3 regions of the Curtobacterium sp. LFS079 genome follow, and region 1 is predicted to be linked to each of the others. Evidence: riboswitches for the same ligand, from Rfam matches in the RefSeq annotation. Region 1 holds a riboswitch; each other region holds the start of a gene.
The links. A riboswitch is a leader RNA that binds a small molecule or an ion and turns the genes downstream of it on or off. The one in region 1 is predicted to bind S-adenosylmethionine.
Positions count from the first base shown of each region.

Region 2: linked by a shared signal. The riboswitch ahead of ACNQPB_RS13135 (DUF1737 domain-containing protein) and the one ahead of ACNQPB_RS10310 (aminotransferase class V-fold PLP-dependent enzyme) in region 1 are both predicted to bind S-adenosylmethionine.
Region 3: linked by a shared signal. The riboswitch ahead of ACNQPB_RS12710 (hypothetical protein) and the one ahead of ACNQPB_RS10310 (aminotransferase class V-fold PLP-dependent enzyme) in region 1 are both predicted to bind S-adenosylmethionine.

Region 1 is NZ_JBFPFO010000005.1:49,892-55,771, forward strand. It holds gene ACNQPB_RS10305 (class I SAM-dependent methyltransferase) at 1-144, opposite strand, end outside; gene ACNQPB_RS10310 (aminotransferase class V-fold PLP-dependent enzyme) at 193-1,596, opposite strand; SAM riboswitch class IV at 1,632-1,744, opposite strand; gene hisN (histidinol-phosphatase) at 1,914-2,726, opposite strand; gene rsgA (ribosome small subunit-dependent GTPase A) at 2,783-3,898, opposite strand; gene aroA (3-phosphoshikimate 1-carboxyvinyltransferase) at 3,901-5,262, opposite strand; gene ACNQPB_RS10330 (DoxX family protein) at 5,270-5,785, opposite strand.
Region 2 is NZ_JBFPFO010000007.1:72,704-78,583, forward strand. It holds gene ACNQPB_RS13125 (glycosyltransferase family 2 protein) at 1-354, opposite strand, end outside; gene ACNQPB_RS13130 (GntR family transcriptional regulator) at 528-1,283, opposite strand; SAM riboswitch class IV at 1,484-1,598, shown strand; gene ACNQPB_RS13135 (DUF1737 domain-containing protein) at 1,609-1,875, shown strand; gene ACNQPB_RS13140 (rhodanese-like domain-containing protein) at 1,872-2,282, shown strand; gene ACNQPB_RS13145 (O-succinylhomoserine sulfhydrylase) at 2,283-3,491, shown strand; gene ACNQPB_RS13150 (glutamate--cysteine ligase 2) at 3,500-4,777, opposite strand; gene ACNQPB_RS13155 (endonuclease domain-containing protein) at 5,011-5,880, shown strand, end outside.
Region 3 is NZ_JBFPFO010000006.1:233,498-239,377, forward strand. It holds gene ACNQPB_RS12695 (amino acid permease) at 1-1,959, shown strand, start outside; gene ACNQPB_RS12700 (helix-turn-helix domain-containing protein) at 2,042-2,617, opposite strand; gene ACNQPB_RS12705 (sodium:solute symporter family protein) at 2,879-4,420, shown strand; SAM riboswitch class IV at 4,543-4,662, shown strand; gene ACNQPB_RS12710 (hypothetical protein) at 4,679-4,999, shown strand; gene ACNQPB_RS12715 (hypothetical protein) at 5,028-5,219, opposite strand; gene ACNQPB_RS12720 (VIT1/CCC1 transporter family protein) at 5,562-5,880, shown strand, end outside.

The DNA of each region.
Region 1 (5,880 bases):
GGGACGGACGCGGTGGTAGTGCTCGCCGCCGTCCTGGAAGCTCGATCCGAGCTCGCGCCGCCGCTCGCTGTGCAGTTTGGGACCGTGGAGCCTGGCGTTTCGGAGCTTGGGTCCGCCGCGGTGTCCACCGGATCGCAAAGCCACGCGTCCACTCCTCACCGGGTCCTGAAATACTCTATGAATCTACCGCACTCAGTCGGTGCTGCAGGGCGCGGCGCCTGCGGTTCCGGGAGTGTTTGGCGCCCAATGCGGGTAGCTGCGGTGGTCGTTGGCAGGGACCCAGCGGCCGGCGTCGACGACGTAATCCCAGCCGAGGCCCTCGGACTTGAGCGCCTTGATTCCGGCGATCAGACGCGTGGCGTCCTCGAGCCGGGAACCCAGGCCGAAGCTGGCGCGCAGGGAACCGGAGGGCAAGCCGAGCCGCTTGAGCAGCGGGTGGGCGCAGAATCGCCCGTCCCTCAGGCCGATGCCGTGTTCTGCGGCGAGGTACGCGGCGACCAGGCCTGCGTCGTAGCCCTCAAGGGAGAAGTTCACGACGCCGATGGTGTCGGCCGGGTCGGTGTCGCTGAAGATCTGGTGGACCGTGACACCCTCGATGTCCTTCAGGCCTTCAACCAGATGGGTCCGGATCGCGGATTCGTGGGCGTGCCACTCGTCCTGGTCCAGTTCCGCGATGACCTGGGTGGCCCGGGCCAGGGTGGCCGCGCCGAGCACATTGGGGGAACCGCCTTCGTGGCGGGCCGGTCCGGTGGCCCAGGTGACCGAGTCGAGGCGCGCTTCCCGGACGGCGCCGCCACCGGCGAGGTGCGGGGTGCCGGCGTCGAGCCAGTCGGGGCGGCCTACCAGGACTCCGGCGCCGAACGGTGCGTAGAGCTTGTGCCCGGAGAAGACCAGGTAGTCGATGTCCGCCGCGGCGATGTCGACCCGCCGGTGCGGGGCGAGCTGGGCGGCGTCGACGACAATACGTGCGCCGTACCCGTGGGCAAGGGCGGCAAGCTCCTTGACCGGCAGGATCTCACCTGTGACGTTGGAGGCTCCGGTGACAGCGAGCAGACTGACGCCGCCCTGCGCCAAGGCTTCGCGGACATTGGCCAGGGTCTCCGCCAGGGTGGGCGCGGCGACGATGCTGCGGTGCGGCACATGCTGCCAGGTGAGCAGGTTGGCGTGGTGCTCGATGTCCAGGTACAGGACTTCGCCGCCGTGCTTTCCGTCCACGACGGGCAGGCAACCGGCCAGCAGGTTCAGGGAATCGGTGGTGTTGCGGGTGAAGATCACGCTGTCGTCCGAGCGGCCGCCCACGAAATCCCGCACGATGTTGCGCGCGTTTTCGTAGACCGAGGTGCTGATCTGCGAGGCGTAGCCGGCGCCGCGGTGGACGCTTGCATAGAACGGCAGGATTTCGTTCAGGTATGCGGACACAACGGTCAGCGCCGGGGCGGATGCGCCGTAGTCCAGGTTTGCGTACCGTACGTGGCCGCCCTGGATGAGCGGGGCCTGCAGTTCGGCGCCGGTGACGGCGGCCAGCGGGCGGGCAGCGGGTGCCTGCGGGGAGTCGTTGTGACGGAGTTCAGGCGAAGTGAAAGTGGCAGTGCTCATGGAAGTCCTCATTCAAGGGAACCCTGCGTGCAGGGGATCCGCGCTTGCCGCATCCGTTCCGGACCGGCCGGGTCGTCACCCGGGGCACCCCGCCGCGATGGAGGGTTGCCGGCCAGCAAACCGGGGTTTCACGCTGGCACTCGTGACCTGTCTTTGAGACTAAGACACCATACGCGACGCGCCAAAGCCGGCCGGCTTTGTTAAGCCGATTGTTACGGAAAGCGGATTCGGGGCTGTTTGCCGAACAAAAATCGGCAGGCGTCCCGCAGCGGGGACGCCTGCCGATGAATCTTCGCCGAAGCCTGAGGGGTGCAGGCTTAGAGGAGGTCGTCGATGGACGGGTTGAGTTTCCTGAGGACCTCGGAATGCAGGATCGAGTTGCTGGCGACGGCGTTCCCTCCGAAGGGGCCGTCCGTGCCGTCGAGGGAGGTGAAGCGGCCGCCGGCTTCGGTCACGATCGGCACCAGCGCCGCCATGTCATAGAGCTCGAGCTCGGGTTCCGCGGCGATGTCCACGGCGCCTTCGGCCACGAGGCAGTAGGACCAGAAATCGCCATATGCCCGGCTGCGCCAGACCGCGTCTTCCAGATCCAGGAAGGAATCCAGTGAGCCTTGCTTCTTCCACTCCGAGATTTCCGAGTAGGACAGCGAGGCGTCGGACAGTCGCGAGACGTTGCTGACCTTGAGCCGGGTGGCCGAGGCCAGGGAGCGGCCGGTGTAGGCGCCTCCACCCTTCACTGCCCACCAGCGCCGGCCCAGGGCGGGAGCGCTGACGACGCCGACAACCACCTCGTCGCCGTCGACGAGAGCAATGAGGGTGGCCCAGACGGGAACGCCGCGGACAAAGTTCTTGGTTCCGTCAATCGGATCGATGATCCAGCGCCGGGCGCCGTGCCCCGTGCTGCCGAATTCCTCGCCCAACACCGCGTCCCGTGGACGTGAGCGGGACAGTTGGCCGCGGATGGCTTCCTCGGCGGAGCGGTCGGCATCGGTCACCGGGGTGAGGTCGGGCTTGGACTCAACCTGCAGGTCCAGGGCCTTGAATCGCTCCATGGTCAGGGCATCGACGGAATCCGCCAGCACGTGGGCAAGGCGGAGGTCGTCGTTGTAATTTGGATCGGCTTGGGTCATGGTTCCAAACTACCGGCAAAACACTGCCCGCCCGGGGACTTGTGGAGCATGCCTCGTCAGATGACGGTGCCCAGTTCCTTGGTTTCCTTGGCCTCCTGGCGCGGATCCGCGCCGAGGAGCCGCCGCAGGGAGGCAAGGCGGGCCGGGCCTGCTTCCCCGGCGGAACCGGAGGCGACCCAGTCGTCGAGGCCGCAGCGGACCGCGTTGGCATCGTGCTTGCAGCCCCGCTCGCAGGATTCGGTCCCCGGTTCGAGATCCGGGAACGCGTGCATGATCCGGTCCGGATCCACCAGCGCCAGCCCGAAGGAACGGATGCCGGGGGTGTCGATGATCCAGCTCCCGGCGGGAGCTTCGTGCAGCCTCAGGGCCAGGGCCGAGGAGGACGTGTGGCGTCCGCGGCCGGTGACGGCGTTGACGCCGCCAGTGGCGCGTTCGGCGCCGGTAAGGGCATTGACCATGGTGGACTTCCCGACGCCGGAGTGCCCCAGCATCACGGTGACTTTGCCGTCGAGGTGCTCACGCAGGTGGCTGACGGCGGCGACGTCAAGCCTGGCGGACAGTCCGTCGTCACTCCTGGCATCGATGCCGGAGGCCTCGGAGTCGGCGGTGCGGCTGATGATCACCGGGAAGTCGAGGCTCAGGTAGTTGGCCAACAGCTCCGCAGGATCCTTGACATCCGCCTTGGTGACGAGCAGCAGCGGCTCGATCCCGGCGTCGTACGCTGCCACCAGGGCGCGGTCGATGAATCCGGTGCGCGGCTCCGGATTGGCCGCGGCGACGACGATTACCAGCTGGTCGGCGTTAGCCACCACTACCCGTTCCACGGGATCGGTGTCGTCGGCACTGCGGCGCAGCACGGTTTTGCGTTCCTCGACCCGGACGAGGCGGGCGAGGGCGTCCGGTCCGCCAGAGACGTCGCCCACCAGACCGACGAAGTCGCCGGGAACCACGGGATTGCGCCGCAGCTCGCGGGCGCGGGCAGCAATGACGACGCGTTCCTCGGGGGTGTCCTCGGCGACCACGGCCGTGTAGCGGCCGCGGTCCACCGTGATGATGCGCCCGAGCACGGCGTCGTCGTGGCTTGGCCGGTCCTTGGTGCGAGGGCGGGAACCCTTCTTGTTCGGCCGGATCCGGACGTCGGATTCATCCCATGACTGTGCGGAGCGTCCCATCGTCAGTGACCGGGCTCCGTGGTTCCGGGGTCGCTTTCCTGGTCAAGCATGGCCGCCCAGATCTGCGGGAATTCCGGCATGGTCTTGGACGTGGTGGCGATGTCCTCCACGAGCACGCCTTCGACAGCGAGGCCCAGGATGGCCCCTGCGGTCGCCATTCGGTGGTCGGCGTAGCTGTGCACGACGCCGCCATGCAGCTTGGCTGGCCGGATCACCAGGCCGTCGCTGGTCTCTTCGGCGTCGCCGCCGAGGCGGTTGATCTCTGCCACAAGTGCGGCGAGCCGGTCCGTTTCGTGTCCGCGCAGGTGGGCGATGCCGCTCAGTCTGGACTGGCCGGTGGCCAATGCGCACAGTGCCGCCACGGTCGGGGCGAGTTCGCTGGTCTCGTCGAAGTCCGCGCCCTTGATTTCAGGCCCGCCCGTCACGGTGAGCGTGCCGCCCTCGAGGCTGACGGTGGCGCCCATGGTCTGCAGGATCTCCCGCCAGAGATCGCCCACCTGGGTGGTGTTGGAGGGCCAGTTGGGAATCCGGACGGTGCCCTTGGTGGCGAGGGCCGCGGCCAGGAAGGGCCCGGCATTGGAAAGATCCTGTTCGATCCGCTCGTCGAAGGCCCGGATGGCGCCGGGAGACACCACCCAGTGGTTGGGGACAGAGTCATCGACCACGACCCCCACGCCGCGCAGGACGGCGATGGTCATGTTGATGTGGTCCAGGCTCGGCACCGGTTTGCCGACGTGCTCCAGGTGCAGCCCCTCGGTGAAGCGGGCGCCGACCAGCAGCAGGGCGGAGACGAACTGCGACGAGGCGCTGGCATCGATCACCAGGTGCCCGCCACGGACCGAACCGTTGCCGTCCACCGTGAAGGGAAGCGACGACGCGGCGCCGCCGTCAGGGCCGGAAATCCCGACACCGAGTGCGGACAGTGCCGCGATGATGGTGTTCATGGGGCGCTTGCGCGCGTGCGGGTCGCCGTCGAACGCCGAGGAACCGTTGCGCAGGGCCGCGAGCGGAGGCACGAAACGCATCACGGTGCCGGCGAGCCCGCAGTCGATGGCGCAGTCGGAGGCCGGCGCCGCCGGGTCGATCGGTTCGATCAGCAGGTCCGGTCCGTAGCTGCCGTCGCCCGGCACTTCCGTCACGGTGGCGCCCAGTTGCCGCAGCGCCTCGATCATCAGGGCGGAGTCCCGGGAATGCAGGGGAGCGCGGAGCCTGGACGGTCCGTCGGCCAAGGCCGCGAGGACCAGATAGCGGTTGGTGAGGGACTTGGAACCCGGAACCGTGACCGTGGCGTCAACGGGCCCGTGCGCGAAAGGGGCGTCCCAGAGGGGTGCGGAGGTTGTGGTGGCTTCCGTGGTGCCGGTCATGCGTTCTTTATGCTCCAACTGCGTTGTCTACTGCCTTGCGGACGGCGCGGTCCGCCTTCTTCAACTGCTTGCCGCCGGCCTTGCGGGCGTCCATGGCCAGGTGCTCGGCACGCCAGGCCAGGCTCGGCTTGCCGGCGGTGTCGACGGCGGCGAGCAGCGCGCCCCCGGTGAGCGAGATGTTCTTTAACAGCTGCGCGCGGCGCTCAAGCCGGCCTTCCTTGGTGCTGATGTCCGCCGAGCGCCACTCGACGAAGGCGTTCAGCCCCGAAATGACCGCCAGCAGGCCGGCAGAGAAGCGGGGCAGCTTGCCAAGAGCGAGCAGGGCGCCCGCACCAAGTTGGGTGCCGCCGATCAGCCGGGCGATGAGTTTTTCATCGGCCGGGAATGGCAGGGAATCCGAGGCCCGGCGCAGCAGCGGGGAGAGTTGCTTGGCAGTGTCGTCCGCGTTCTTGAGCTTGTCGATCCCGGAAACTACGAAGCTTGAGGCCAGCATCGGCCGGGCGGGAAAACGGATGAGGGACATGTTTTGCCTCCTGGATGGCTTGCCGCAACGGTCAAGGGTGCAGTCGCCTCTAGTCTTGCATCTTTGCGGAATATTTGCCCGGGAGGGGCGGTTGT
Region 2 (5,880 bases), on a different contig from region 1:
TTTCGGAGCTTCCGGCGCGGCACTGTCGATGTTCCAGATGGTGATGGTCTTCAGGACAATTCCGGCGAGCGGCAGGGCTTCGAAGACCACCAACACCCACGCAATGGCGACGTTCGCTCCGCTCGTGGGCAGGGTGAACCCGATGCGCCAGGCCAAATAGAGGACGAGGGCGGCGATCGCGCTGATGCCGCCGATGTGTGCCATCCTGCGGGACCGTGGCGCCTCCGGCGCGGGCAGGCCAAGCTGCGCCGCCCACCCGGCGATTCCGGCTTTGTTGTACGCCGAAGTTTCCCTTGGTGTGTCCCTGCCTGTCGGACGATCGGTACCCGCGCGCAGGTTTTCGAGAGCGTGCATGCGATTCCCCCAGCTGGATTCGGCAGTGCAGACCTGATCTAAGAAATTATGCCATTGTGCCAGCGCAGGGTACAGCGTTCACGGGCATCCCGGGAGGACGCCCGACAGCGTGTTCCAGTCCCGTTACGGAGCGTGACGGAGGCGGAAAACGCCGCCGTCGGCCCCTGATGCGGCTAGGCCGTGTGTACCCGTACCAGGGCGGTGCGCCGCTGGACGCTGTTGTCCACGGTGAAGTTCGTCAGTTCGGGCAGGTAGCGGTCGTCTGAATACTCAAGCTTCCTGCCGTCGGCGGACAGCGACAACCGCCGTTCCCGCAGCAGCGGAACGCCGGGTTTGCGCTCCAGGAGCCGGGCATCCTCCTCATCCGCGGCCACGGCGTCAATGGTGTGGCGGGCGCGGCTGAGGTCGACTCCGAGTTCCTTCAGGTGGGCGAAGATTGACCCTGCGTCCGGATCGAAGTCGAACAGCAGCCGCCCCACCTCGAGGATGAAGGACGTGCGTTCGATCATGGCCGGCAACCCGTCCAGGGTCCGGAGCCGCAGGACTTCGACGACGGCGTCCCCGGGTTCCAGCCCGAGCTCCCGCGCCGCTTCGCTCCCGGCAACCCGGCGCGCGACTTCGAGTGTCTGCTGGCCGGGAACGCGGCCGATCGAGTGGGCCCATTCGGTGAAGGACATGAAAGTCGAAAAGGACTGGGAGTGCACCTCGCCGCGGACCATCGGAGGTTTGCCCCGGCCGCCGGTGACTGCTCCCTCGGCACGCAACGCCGCCAGGGCTTGGCGCACCGGGCCGCGGGAGGTGCCGAATTCCCGGCAAAGCTCCGCCTCGCTGGGCAACTGCGAACCGGCAGCCCACACGCCGCTGCGGATCCTCTCCCGGAATTCCTCGCTCAGGCGTTGGTGCAACGGGAGGCTCACGATGTTGTCCACACCGCTGATGATACAAGTCGCGGTTTCCCGGGCTGCCGGGAAACCCGGCCCGAAGATGAACTCCACGTGAATTGGAAGCGCTTCAACACTCCATCCGGCCCGGGTTGTATACCTAAGCGGAGCGGCCCAGCGCGCCCGATTACGGAACATGACGGCGGCCGGACTGCGGGCCGTCGTCGCCGGTGTTATTTTTCTTAGTGAGTAATGAGCACCAGCGTTCAGCCCTGACTTGCTGGTCGGCAACCCTCTCTCCCGGCGGGGTGCCTCAGGTGACTACTCGGCGTATCGACACTTTTCGAACTGCAAGCGTGACTGAGGAGCACCAATGCCTGAACCAATCGAAGACAAACTCTCCTACCGCCTCATCACTGGCCCCGACACCCGCGAGTTCTGCGAGCGGATTTCCGCTGCCCTCGCCGAAGGCTACGTGCTGCACGGCAACCCGGCTGCGACCTTCAACGGCACCGACGTGATCGTGGCGCAGGCCGTGATCCTGCCCGCCGCCGTCGCGAGCGCGGACGCCGCGGTGGCCTCCGCCGTCGACGAGCTCGAAGGCTACGACGACGAGGAAGCATTCGAGGGACACGCATGAGCTACGCCGGAGACCTGAGCCCGCAGGACGCCTGGGCCAAACTCGAAGAAGGCGCCATCCTGGTGGACGTGCGCACCGAAGGCGAGTGGGCGCACATCGGCATCCCGGACACCAAGGCCACGGACAATGATCCCCTGTTCATCCAGTGGAACTTCGCCGGCGGGGTCCCGAACGGCAACTTCGTCGAGGAGCTCAAGCAGCAGGCCCCCGAGGACAGCGACGTCGAGCTCATCTTCATCTGCCGCTCGGGCCAGCGCTCCATCTCAGCCGCGATCGCCGCAACGCAGGCCGGCTTCACGGCCTACAACGTGCTGGAAGGCTTCGAAGGGGAGCCCGACCGCTACGGAGAACGCACCGTGAACGGCTGGAAGAACCGCGGACTGCCTACGAACCTGGGGAACATCTAAGTGACTTTCAATCCCGACGCCGCCAGCTGGAGCCCCGACACCCAGGCCGTCCGCGGTGGCCTTGACCGCAGCAATTTCCAGGAAACGTCCGAGGCCGTCTTCCTGAACTCCGGCTTCGTGTACGAGTCCGCGGCCGCCGCCGAGCGCGCCTTCACCGGCGAGGACGAGCGCTTCGTCTACTCCCGCTACGGCAACCCCTCCGTGGCCACCTTCCAGGAACGCCTTCGCCTGCTTGAGGGCACCGAGGCGTGCTTCGCGACGGCGTCCGGCATGTCCGCCGTGTTCACTGCCCTGGGTGCGTTGCTGGCTGCCGGTGACCGTGTGGTGGCAGCCCGATCCCTGTTCGGTTCCTGCTTCGTGATCCTCAATGAGATCCTGCCGCGCTGGGGCGTGGAGACCGTGTTCGTCGACGGACCGGACCTGGAGCAGTGGCGTGCCGCCCTCTCCGAGCCGACCACCGCCGTCTTCTTCGAGTCCCCCTCCAACCCGATGCAGGAGATCGTGGACATCGCCGCGGTCAGCGAGCTGGCCCACGCGGCCGGCGCGACCGTCGTCGTCGACAATGTCTTCGCCACTCCCCTGCTGCAGCGCTGCGGCGAGCTCGGCGCGGACGTGATCGTCTACTCGGGCACCAAGCACATCGACGGCCAGGGCCGCGTGCTGGGCGGAGCCATCCTGGGCACCAAGGAATTCATCGACGGCCCGGTCAAGCAGCTGATGCGGCACACCGGCCCCTCGCTCTCCGCGTTCAACGCCTGGGTGCTGACCAAGGGCCTGGAGACGATCGGGCTGCGCGTAAACCACTCCTCTTCCTCTGCTTTGAAGATCGCAGAATGGCTTGAAGAGCAGCCGGCCATCAACTGGGTCAAGTACCCACTGCTGAAATCGCACCCGCAGTACGAGCTCGCAACGAAGCAGATGAAGGCCGGCGGCACCGTACTGACCTTCGAACTGCTGCCCTCCGGCGGGCGCTCGGCCAAGGACGCCGCGTTCGCGCTGCTGGACGGCCTCTCCGTGATTGATATTTCGAACAACCTGGGCGACTCCAAGTCCCTCATCACCCACCCAGCCACCACGACGCACCGCGCCATGGGGCCGGAAGGCCGTGCGGCCATCGGCCTGAGCGACGGCGTGGTGCGGCTTTCCGTGGGCCTCGAGGACGTGGACGACCTCATCCGGGACCTCGAACAGGCACTAAAGCAGGTCTAGATACCGGTTTAGGTATCGGCTCCGCGCCAGTCCTGCCGCACCCAGGTGAGCACCGGCAGGGACTTGGTGTCGGACTCCGGTGCACCTTCCGGCATCGTCTCCCGGACAGCATGGCGTACGACGGCGGCCAGCGCGGCGGGGTCCGGGCGGCCGCCGTCGTTGTCGTTTTGTTCGCTCGCGATGCGGCGTTGCTCGGTGGCGCCGTTCCCGCGCTGCAGTATCTCCGTGACGCCTGCCTGGGCGAGGTCGAACTCACCCTGCTCGGTGAGCACGGGTTCCAGGTACTCCACGAGCGACCAGACGACGTCGGCCGCGGGTGCGGGCCGGAACGCACCGAAGTCCAGGAGCTCGCTGCGCAGGCCGAAGTTGCTCGCCTGCCACGATGCCATGCGGAGCAATGCCGTAGGCACGGAAGACGGCTCGATTCCCGCCTCGGACTCCCGGACCGCCGTCTCCACGAGGGCCCGCACCAGCACCGCAATCAGCGCGGCGTCCTCGGACCGCAGGCAGACGTCTGCCACCCGGACCTCCACCGTGGGGTTGTTGCGCGAAAGCCTGGCATCGAAGTAGATCATGCCTTCGTCCAGGAGGACCCCGGTGTCGATCAGCCGGCGCACCACGCGGCGGTAGCTCGCCAACGAGCCGAACACGGCCGACGGACCCGACGAGGGCCAGCGGTTCCAGGCCTGGGTCCGGTAGCTTTCGAAGCCTGTGGCCAGTCCGCGCCAATACGGGGAGTTGGCGCTGATAGCGGTGAGCACGGCGAGCTTGTCCCGGATATGGTCCAGCGCCAGCACGCCTTCCTCCGGTGAATTGATGGAAGTGTGCACGTGGAAACCGCAGGTCAGTTGCTCATGGGCCGTGATGCCGAAACGCTCCAGCATGATGGCGTAGCGCGGGTCCGGGGTGGTGTGGGTGGCCGAATCGACGGGTGAAGTGGCGAGGGCCGCGATCCGCGCCCCGTGGCTGCGGGCGGCGTCACTGGCCATGGTCCGGCCGCGGCGGATCTGACGCAGGAGCTCGGCGTAGCTGCGGCAGGGATGGGTCTGGGTTTCGATCTGTTCGAGCTTGAGTTCGTGGCTGAGTCCGGTGCGCGGCCCCGGGGCGGCCGGGGTGTCGTCGGCATCTGTGATCCCGGGAGCGCGGGTTTCGGCGGCTTCGGCATCGGCGGCGTCGGCCGTGTCGGCCGCACCGGTCCCGGCGAGGAGCGCGTCGGCAAGGGCGAGCGGCTCGCCGCTCGCAGGATCGACGATCAGCAACTCCTCTTCCACACCGAAAGTGCGCACAGAACAATTGTGCGCTAAGGGGCCGGGGGCCGGAACAGCGGGCTTTGGGGTCTGCCGGGCTGCTCCATGGACCCATTCTGCTGGATCACACCCCGTCGATACCGGCGAGGCCGCATGTTTCCGGGCTCCGGACCAGGCCGGTCCCTGGGTGATCAAGCAGAAAGTTCCCGGCTTCGTCCACATACGGCACTTTCCCCCGCGCACGGAGGCCGAATCGGTGGCTAGCTGGAGTCATGGACGCGCTCGAATATCTGGTTTCGCTCGGCGGGGTGGCACGTGTTGGCCTGCTCCGCTCGAACGGCCACTCCCCGGCAGCGATCCGCCGGCTTGCCGCAGCGGGGGCCAGTCAACCAAGAAAGGGTGTGTGGGCGCTTCCGGCCGCGGACCCCGATTACGTCAAGGCCATTCTCAATAATGGGCGTATTACCTGTGCGAGTGCTGCGCTTCGCTACGGACTTTGGCTCAAGGACAAGCCCACCCGTCTGCATCTCGCCACACGGCACTGCCGGGGAAGTGGGTTCATCCGTCACGGGTACACACGGTTCCCCTTGCCGGAAACGGTTCCCGTCGCTTCCGTGGAGGACACGGTCATCCACGCCTTAACCTGCCTGCAAGAGGTGGATGCAATCGCGGTGGCGCAGTCAGCGATGAAAACTTTCGGCATCCCGCGGTCGATGCTGGCAAGCGAATTGTCTGCCGACTTCTACGGCAGCGCGCGGAAGCGCCTGGCCAAGGCGGACGGAATTTCGGAATCCGTACCGGAGATCAGTGCCCGGCTGCTGTTCGAGTCGGCGGGTCTGGACTTCCAACGCCAGGTCAGAATCGAGGGCGTGGGCAGGGTGGACTTCCTGGTCGACGGCCGGCTCATCGTGGAGGTCAATGGCTACCAGTTCCACAGCTCCCGGGAGGACTGGCGGCGGGACATGGCCCGGCTGAACGCAGCACAACTGCTTGGCTACGGCACGCTGAGCTATGCCCCGGAACACCTTTGGAACACCCCGGGCCAGGTCCTCGCGGAAATCCACGGAATGCTGCGGCGCGGCCGGGGCACGGGGCTGGCCTGTGAACACATTCTGCTGGATCACACCCCGCCCCGGTGGCAG
Region 3 (5,880 bases), on a different contig from region 1:
ACGAGGCCCCCGGCAGACCCTTCCAGCCCGCGCAAGCCCAGCGGGGGCTTCAAACATTGGCTCCTCGAAGGCATGCCCGACGCCGGCGGCCGGTCCCGGCAGCACGGCAGGGGCGAGAGCGAGCACAAGCCGCAGTCCTGGTGGAAAGTCATGTGCCTCACCGGCGTCGACTATTTCTCGACCCTCGGCTACCAGCCGGCCATCGCCGCGCTCGCGGCCGGCATCGTGTCCCCGCTGGCCACGATCGTGCTGGTGATCGTGACGCTGCTGGGCGCGCTGCCCGTATACCGCCGCGTCGCCTCCGAAAGCCCGCGCGGTGAAGGTTCCATCGCCATGCTGGAGAAGCTCCTCCCCCGCTGGGGCGGCAAGCTGTTTGTCCTGGCATTGCTCGGCTTCGCTGCTACGGACTTCATGATCACCATGACCCTCTCCGCTGCCGACGCGAGCGCCCACGCGGTGGAGAATCCCTTCGCGCCCGATTGGATGCACGGCCAGGAAATCGCCATCACCCTTGCACTGATCGCTGCGCTTGGGATCGTGTTCCTGCGCGGGTTCAAGGAAGCCATCAACGTGGCTGTGGTGCTGGTGGGCGTATACCTGGTGCTCAATGCCGTGGTGGTGCTGGTGGGCCTGTTCCACGTGGCCACCGAAGCCCACGTCGTCACCGACTGGTGGGCCGCCCTCAACCAGCAGCACGGCAACCCGCTCGTGATGATCGGCATCGCCCTGCTGGTGTTCCCGAAACTCGCCCTCGGCCTCTCAGGCTTCGAGACCGGCGTCGCCGTCATGCCCCAGATCAAGGGGGCACCTGACGACACCGAGGAGCGTCCCGCCGGCCGCATCCGCGGCACCCACCGCTTGCTCACGACGGCGGCCCTCATCATGAGTGCCTTCCTGGTGGCTTCCAGCTTCATCACCACCTTCCTGATCCCGGCGGCCGAATTCGAACCGGGCGGCAAGGCCAACGGCCGCGCCCTGGCGTTCCTGGCGCACCAGTACCTGGGCGACGGCTTCGGCACCATCTACGACATCAGCACCATCGCGATCCTCTGGTTCGCCGGCGCGTCCGCCATGGCCGGGCTGCTGAACCTCGTGCCTCGCTACCTCCCGCGCTTCGGCATGGCCCCCTCGTGGACCAAGGCCGTCCGCCCCCTGGTCCTGGTGTTCACCGCCGTCGGGTTCCTGATCACGGTGATCTTCGAGGCGAATGTTGAAGCCCAGGGCGGGGCCTACGCTACCGGCGTGCTGGTACTGATGACCTCCGCGTCCATCGCCGTGACGCTCTCGGCCAAACGCCGGAAGCAGCGCGTCAAGACCCTGGCCTTCGGGGCCGTGGCACTGGTGTTCAGCTACACCACGGTGGCCAACGTGGTGGAGCGACCCGACGGCATCAGGATCGCCGCACTGTTCATCCTGGGCATCCTGCTTGTCAGCTTCGCGTCCCGGGTCCGGCGCTCCTTCGAACTGCGCGCCACCCACATCAAGATGGACGAAAAGGCCCTGGAGTTCACGGCGGCCAATGACGAAGGACCCATCCGGCTGATCGCCCACGAACCGAAGCGGGTCGCCGCCGACCGGTACCGGGAAAAGCTGGAGCACGCCCAGCAGGCCAACCACCTGCCCGAGGACAGCGATGCGCTGTTCATCGAGGTGATCGTGGACGACAGCTCCGACTTCGAACAGGAACTGCTCGTGGAGGGCAAGCACCGCCACGGCTTCAAGGTCCTGGAGGTCCACAGCAACAACGTGCCCAACACCTTGGCTGCCGTGCTGCTGCACATCCGCGACGTCACCGGCCTCATGCCGCACATCTACTTCCGCTGGACGGAGGGCAACCCGATTGCCAACCTCAGCAAGTTCCTGTTCTTCGGCGAAGGCGAAATCGCTCCCGTGACCCGCGAGGTGCTGCGAGAGGCCGAGGCCGACATCACGCGCCGGCCCTGGGTGCACGTAGGGTAGCTGCGTTTTCTACATTGTGAGGCCCGCTCTGCGTCCTTTGACCTGGTCAAAGGACGCAGAGCGGGCCTCACATGTCCAACCCTCAGCGGCTGGCGGCGGGCACCAGGATCCAGAGCACCTCGACGGTTTCGTCCGTGGGGTTGACCCAGGTGTGCGGCTCGCGGCCGGGGAAGGACAAGGTGTCGCCTTCCTCGAGCTCGTACTTTTCGTTGCTCAGGATCAGCTGGATACGGCCCTTGGTGACGTGCAGGACGTCCACATCGCAGTCGACGGCGTAGAGCTCCGATTCGCCGCGCCCGCGGGGTTCGATCACGGCCCTGATGATCTGCAGGCGGCGCTCGGACCGCGCCGTGAGGAGTCGCTCCACGATTCCTTCGCCGCCCAAGGAAATCTTCGGCCCGTCGTCACGGCGCGTCAGGTGCGTCTCCGGTGCCGCGAAAAGATCGCCGATGGACACGGACAACACCTGGCACAGCGTCACCAGGGACGCCACCGACGGCGAGGTCAGGTCCCGTTCCACGCGGCTGAGGAATCCCTTGGTCAGCCCGGTGGCTTCTGCCACCTGCTCGATGGTGAGCCGCTGGGATTGGCGGGCGGCGCGGATTCTTGAACCGATGGCAAGCGGAACGTTGCTGGGTTCAACGGGAAGAGCCTTCATTCACGAACCTTTCAGGCCGAAAAGTGCGGCCCAGTCATTTGGGCCATAGTATCCGGCGGGGCCGCGGAGCCCCCTGCCCTGTGCACCCGCCCTTGACTGTTACGCCGATCACTACATATCCTTTCATGCAACAAGTGTTGCCCTCTAGGCAAAATGGCAAACTTTCCTCCCCCAACACCCCGCACCGCGGAATGGTCCGAATGACACCGGCGCTGTCATGGAAACGGAACCCGGCCGCTGCAAAATCCCCAGGAGCCGACAATGGACTCATCGTTCCTCAACATCGCCATTGTGGTGGTGTATCTGCTGGCCATGCTGGCCTTTGGCTGGTGGGGCAAGTCCCGCACCAAGAACAACAGTGACTTCCTCGTGGCCGGCCGCCGCCTGGGCCCGTTCCTCTACACGGGCACCATGGCGGCAGTGGTCCTTGGCGGCGCCTCCACGGTGGGCGGCGTGGGCCTCGGCTACAAGTTCGGCATCTCCGGCATGTGGCTCGTCGTCGCGATCGGCACCGGCGTGCTGCTGCTGAGCCTGCTCTTCGCCGGGACGATCCAGCGCCTGAAAATCTACACCGTCTCCCAGATGCTCAGCCTGCGGTACGGCCAGCAGGCCACGCAGACCTCGGGCATCGTCATGCTCGCCTACACCCTGATGCTCTGCGCCACGTCCACCGGCGCCTACGCCACCATCTTCGTGGTCCTCTTCGGCTGGGAGCGCTGGCTCGCCATCGCCGTCGGCGGCGCAATCGTGCTGGTCTACTCAACGATCGGCGGCATGTGGTCCATCACCTTGGCCGACCAGGTCCAGTTCGTCATCAAGACCGTGGGTATCTTCTTCCTCATGCTGCCCTTCGCCCTGAACGCGGCCGGCGGCCTGGACGGCATCCGCTCCCGGGTGAAGGAGTCCTTCTTCCAGATCGACGGCATCGGCATGCAGACGATCATCACCTACTTCGTCGTCTACACCCTCGGCCTGCTGATCGGCCAGGACATCTGGCAGCGCGTCTTCACCGCCAAGACCCCCAAGGTGGCCCGCTGGGGCGGCGCCACCGCCGGTGTCTACTGCATCCTCTACGGCCTGGCCGGCGCCGTCATCGGCCTGGCTGCCCGCGTAGCCCTGCCGAACATCGACGTCAAGGCGCTCGGCAAGGACGTCGTCTACGCGGAAGTTGCCACCCACATCCTCCCGATCGGAATCGGCGGCCTGGTCATGGCCGCAGCCGTCGCCGCCATGATGTCCACGGCGTCCGGCGCCCTGATCGCCGCCGCGACCGTGGCCCGCGCAGACGTTGTTCCGTTCGTGGCCAGCTGGTTCGGCAAGACCGTCCACACCGATGACACCGAAAACCCCGAGCACGACGTCAAGGCCAACCGTTACTGGGTCCTGGGCCTGGGCATCCTGGCCGTGCTGATCTCCATGGCGGCGCAGGACGTGGTCGTGGCCCTGACCATCGCCTACGACATCCTGGTGGGCGGCCTGCTGGTCGCCATCCTCGGCGGCCTGGTCTGGAAGCGCGGCACCGGGGTTGCCGCTGCCTGGTCCATGGCAGTCGGCTCGGTGCTGACGCTGGGCCTGTTGATCATGTACGCGGTGGGTGCCATCCCGAGCGAGGACGGCGTCTACGCCAACGAGCCCATCTACTGGGGCCTGGGCGCTTCCCTTGTCTGCTATGTGGTGATTTCCCTGCTCACGCCGCCCACGGATCCGGAAGTCCGCGAAGCCTGGGAGCGCCGGGTTGCCGGGGCTGTCTCCGAGGAACTGCCCCTGGACGCGCACCCGGTGGCCAGCCACACGGGCCACTAGTCCCCGGCGGGCTAACAGGATAACGACGACGGCGGTGCCACCTTGCGCAGGTGGCACCGCCGTCGTCGTTCCCGGCTTTGCCCTGTCCCGCAGGCGGGACGGGTGCGCTAAGGTAAGTCCAGCTTCAAGAGATGTGGCGCCAAGCTCCGACTTGCCACGCACCAACCCCATGTTCACGGGTGGTTCGGATGAGGAAGCGGCCTGCACCGGACCAGAGACAACCGGCCAGGCAAGAGCAACTCCCCCAGGAGAAGGCCAATGCCTCTTGATGCCACCGCCCACCTTGCACCTGCCCAGACGGACAACCGGAATGAACCGCGCGCCGAACCGCCCGCAGCCGCAGGCTCCCCGGCGGCGCTGCGGGTGATTCCCTGTGTCGATATTTCCAGCGGATCGGTGCTGCTCTTCGTGGCCGGCAGGCGCGAACTCGGGCGGTGCGCTGACCCGCGGCTCCTCACCCGGGCGCTGGCCCGTACAGTACGGCCCGCCCTCTGGTTTCCGGCCGAGCGGAGGCTGCTCCTCGCCGTCGCCGCGCGCGGTTACCGCGGGGGCAAGGACCTGTCATTCATCCTGGAGTGACGGAAAAGACCGGAACACGGGTACCGGGCTATTCTTCGTCGCCTTCTTCTTCCCGGTGTTCATCGACGTCGAGCGGCACGACCCGTTCTTCTTCGTCAATGGCGTCGTCTTCTTCGTCCCATTCCTCGTCCACAGGGATGTCCTCGCTGTAGTCGTAGGCGGGATCCGCCTCGACGGTCGGACGTTCGGCGTGCCAGGCATGCGGTTCGGTGCTGTCCACGGTGAAACCTTCCGTTCACTTTGCCGCGGGCTGCGGCTCGGTCCGGCCAACTGCACGGCCGCGCCAATCCGTGCCCCTTGTTCCTCCATCTGAGCACTGCCCCTGCCGGGGGTCAAGGTGTGGCAGGACGGCGCTTGCTTTAAGGCATGCCGAAACTCCGTGGTGAGGATTACCGGCCAAAAAACCGCGGAAATTGGCGCTAATGTGGAAGTGCAACGGGGCGATGAAACCCGCCCCGGCAACACAGGAGCCACAGTGCAAACGCGAAAAGCCACAGTGCCGCGAAAAGACCCAGTGCCGCCAAAAGCCACAGTGCCGCCAAAAGCCACAGTGCAAACGCCAATGGACACAGCGCGGCCGCAAGACACCGCGCAGCCGGAACCTCCCTCCCCCGCAGACATCAAACGCTGGCGGCAGTACCTGGCCGACGAACGCGCCGAAGCCGCCGTGTACCGCGAACTGGCGCAGCGCCGCGACGGCGAAGAACGCGAAATCCTTCTGGCCCTCGCCGACGCCGAAGGCCGTCACGAAGCCCACTGGCTTCGCGTGTTGGGTGAACACGCGGGAATGCCCAAGGCGGCGTCGACCCGCAGCCGCCTGCTCGGCTTCCTGGCGCGGCATTTCGGTTCGGTGTTCGTGCTGGCCCTTGCCCAGCGCGCCG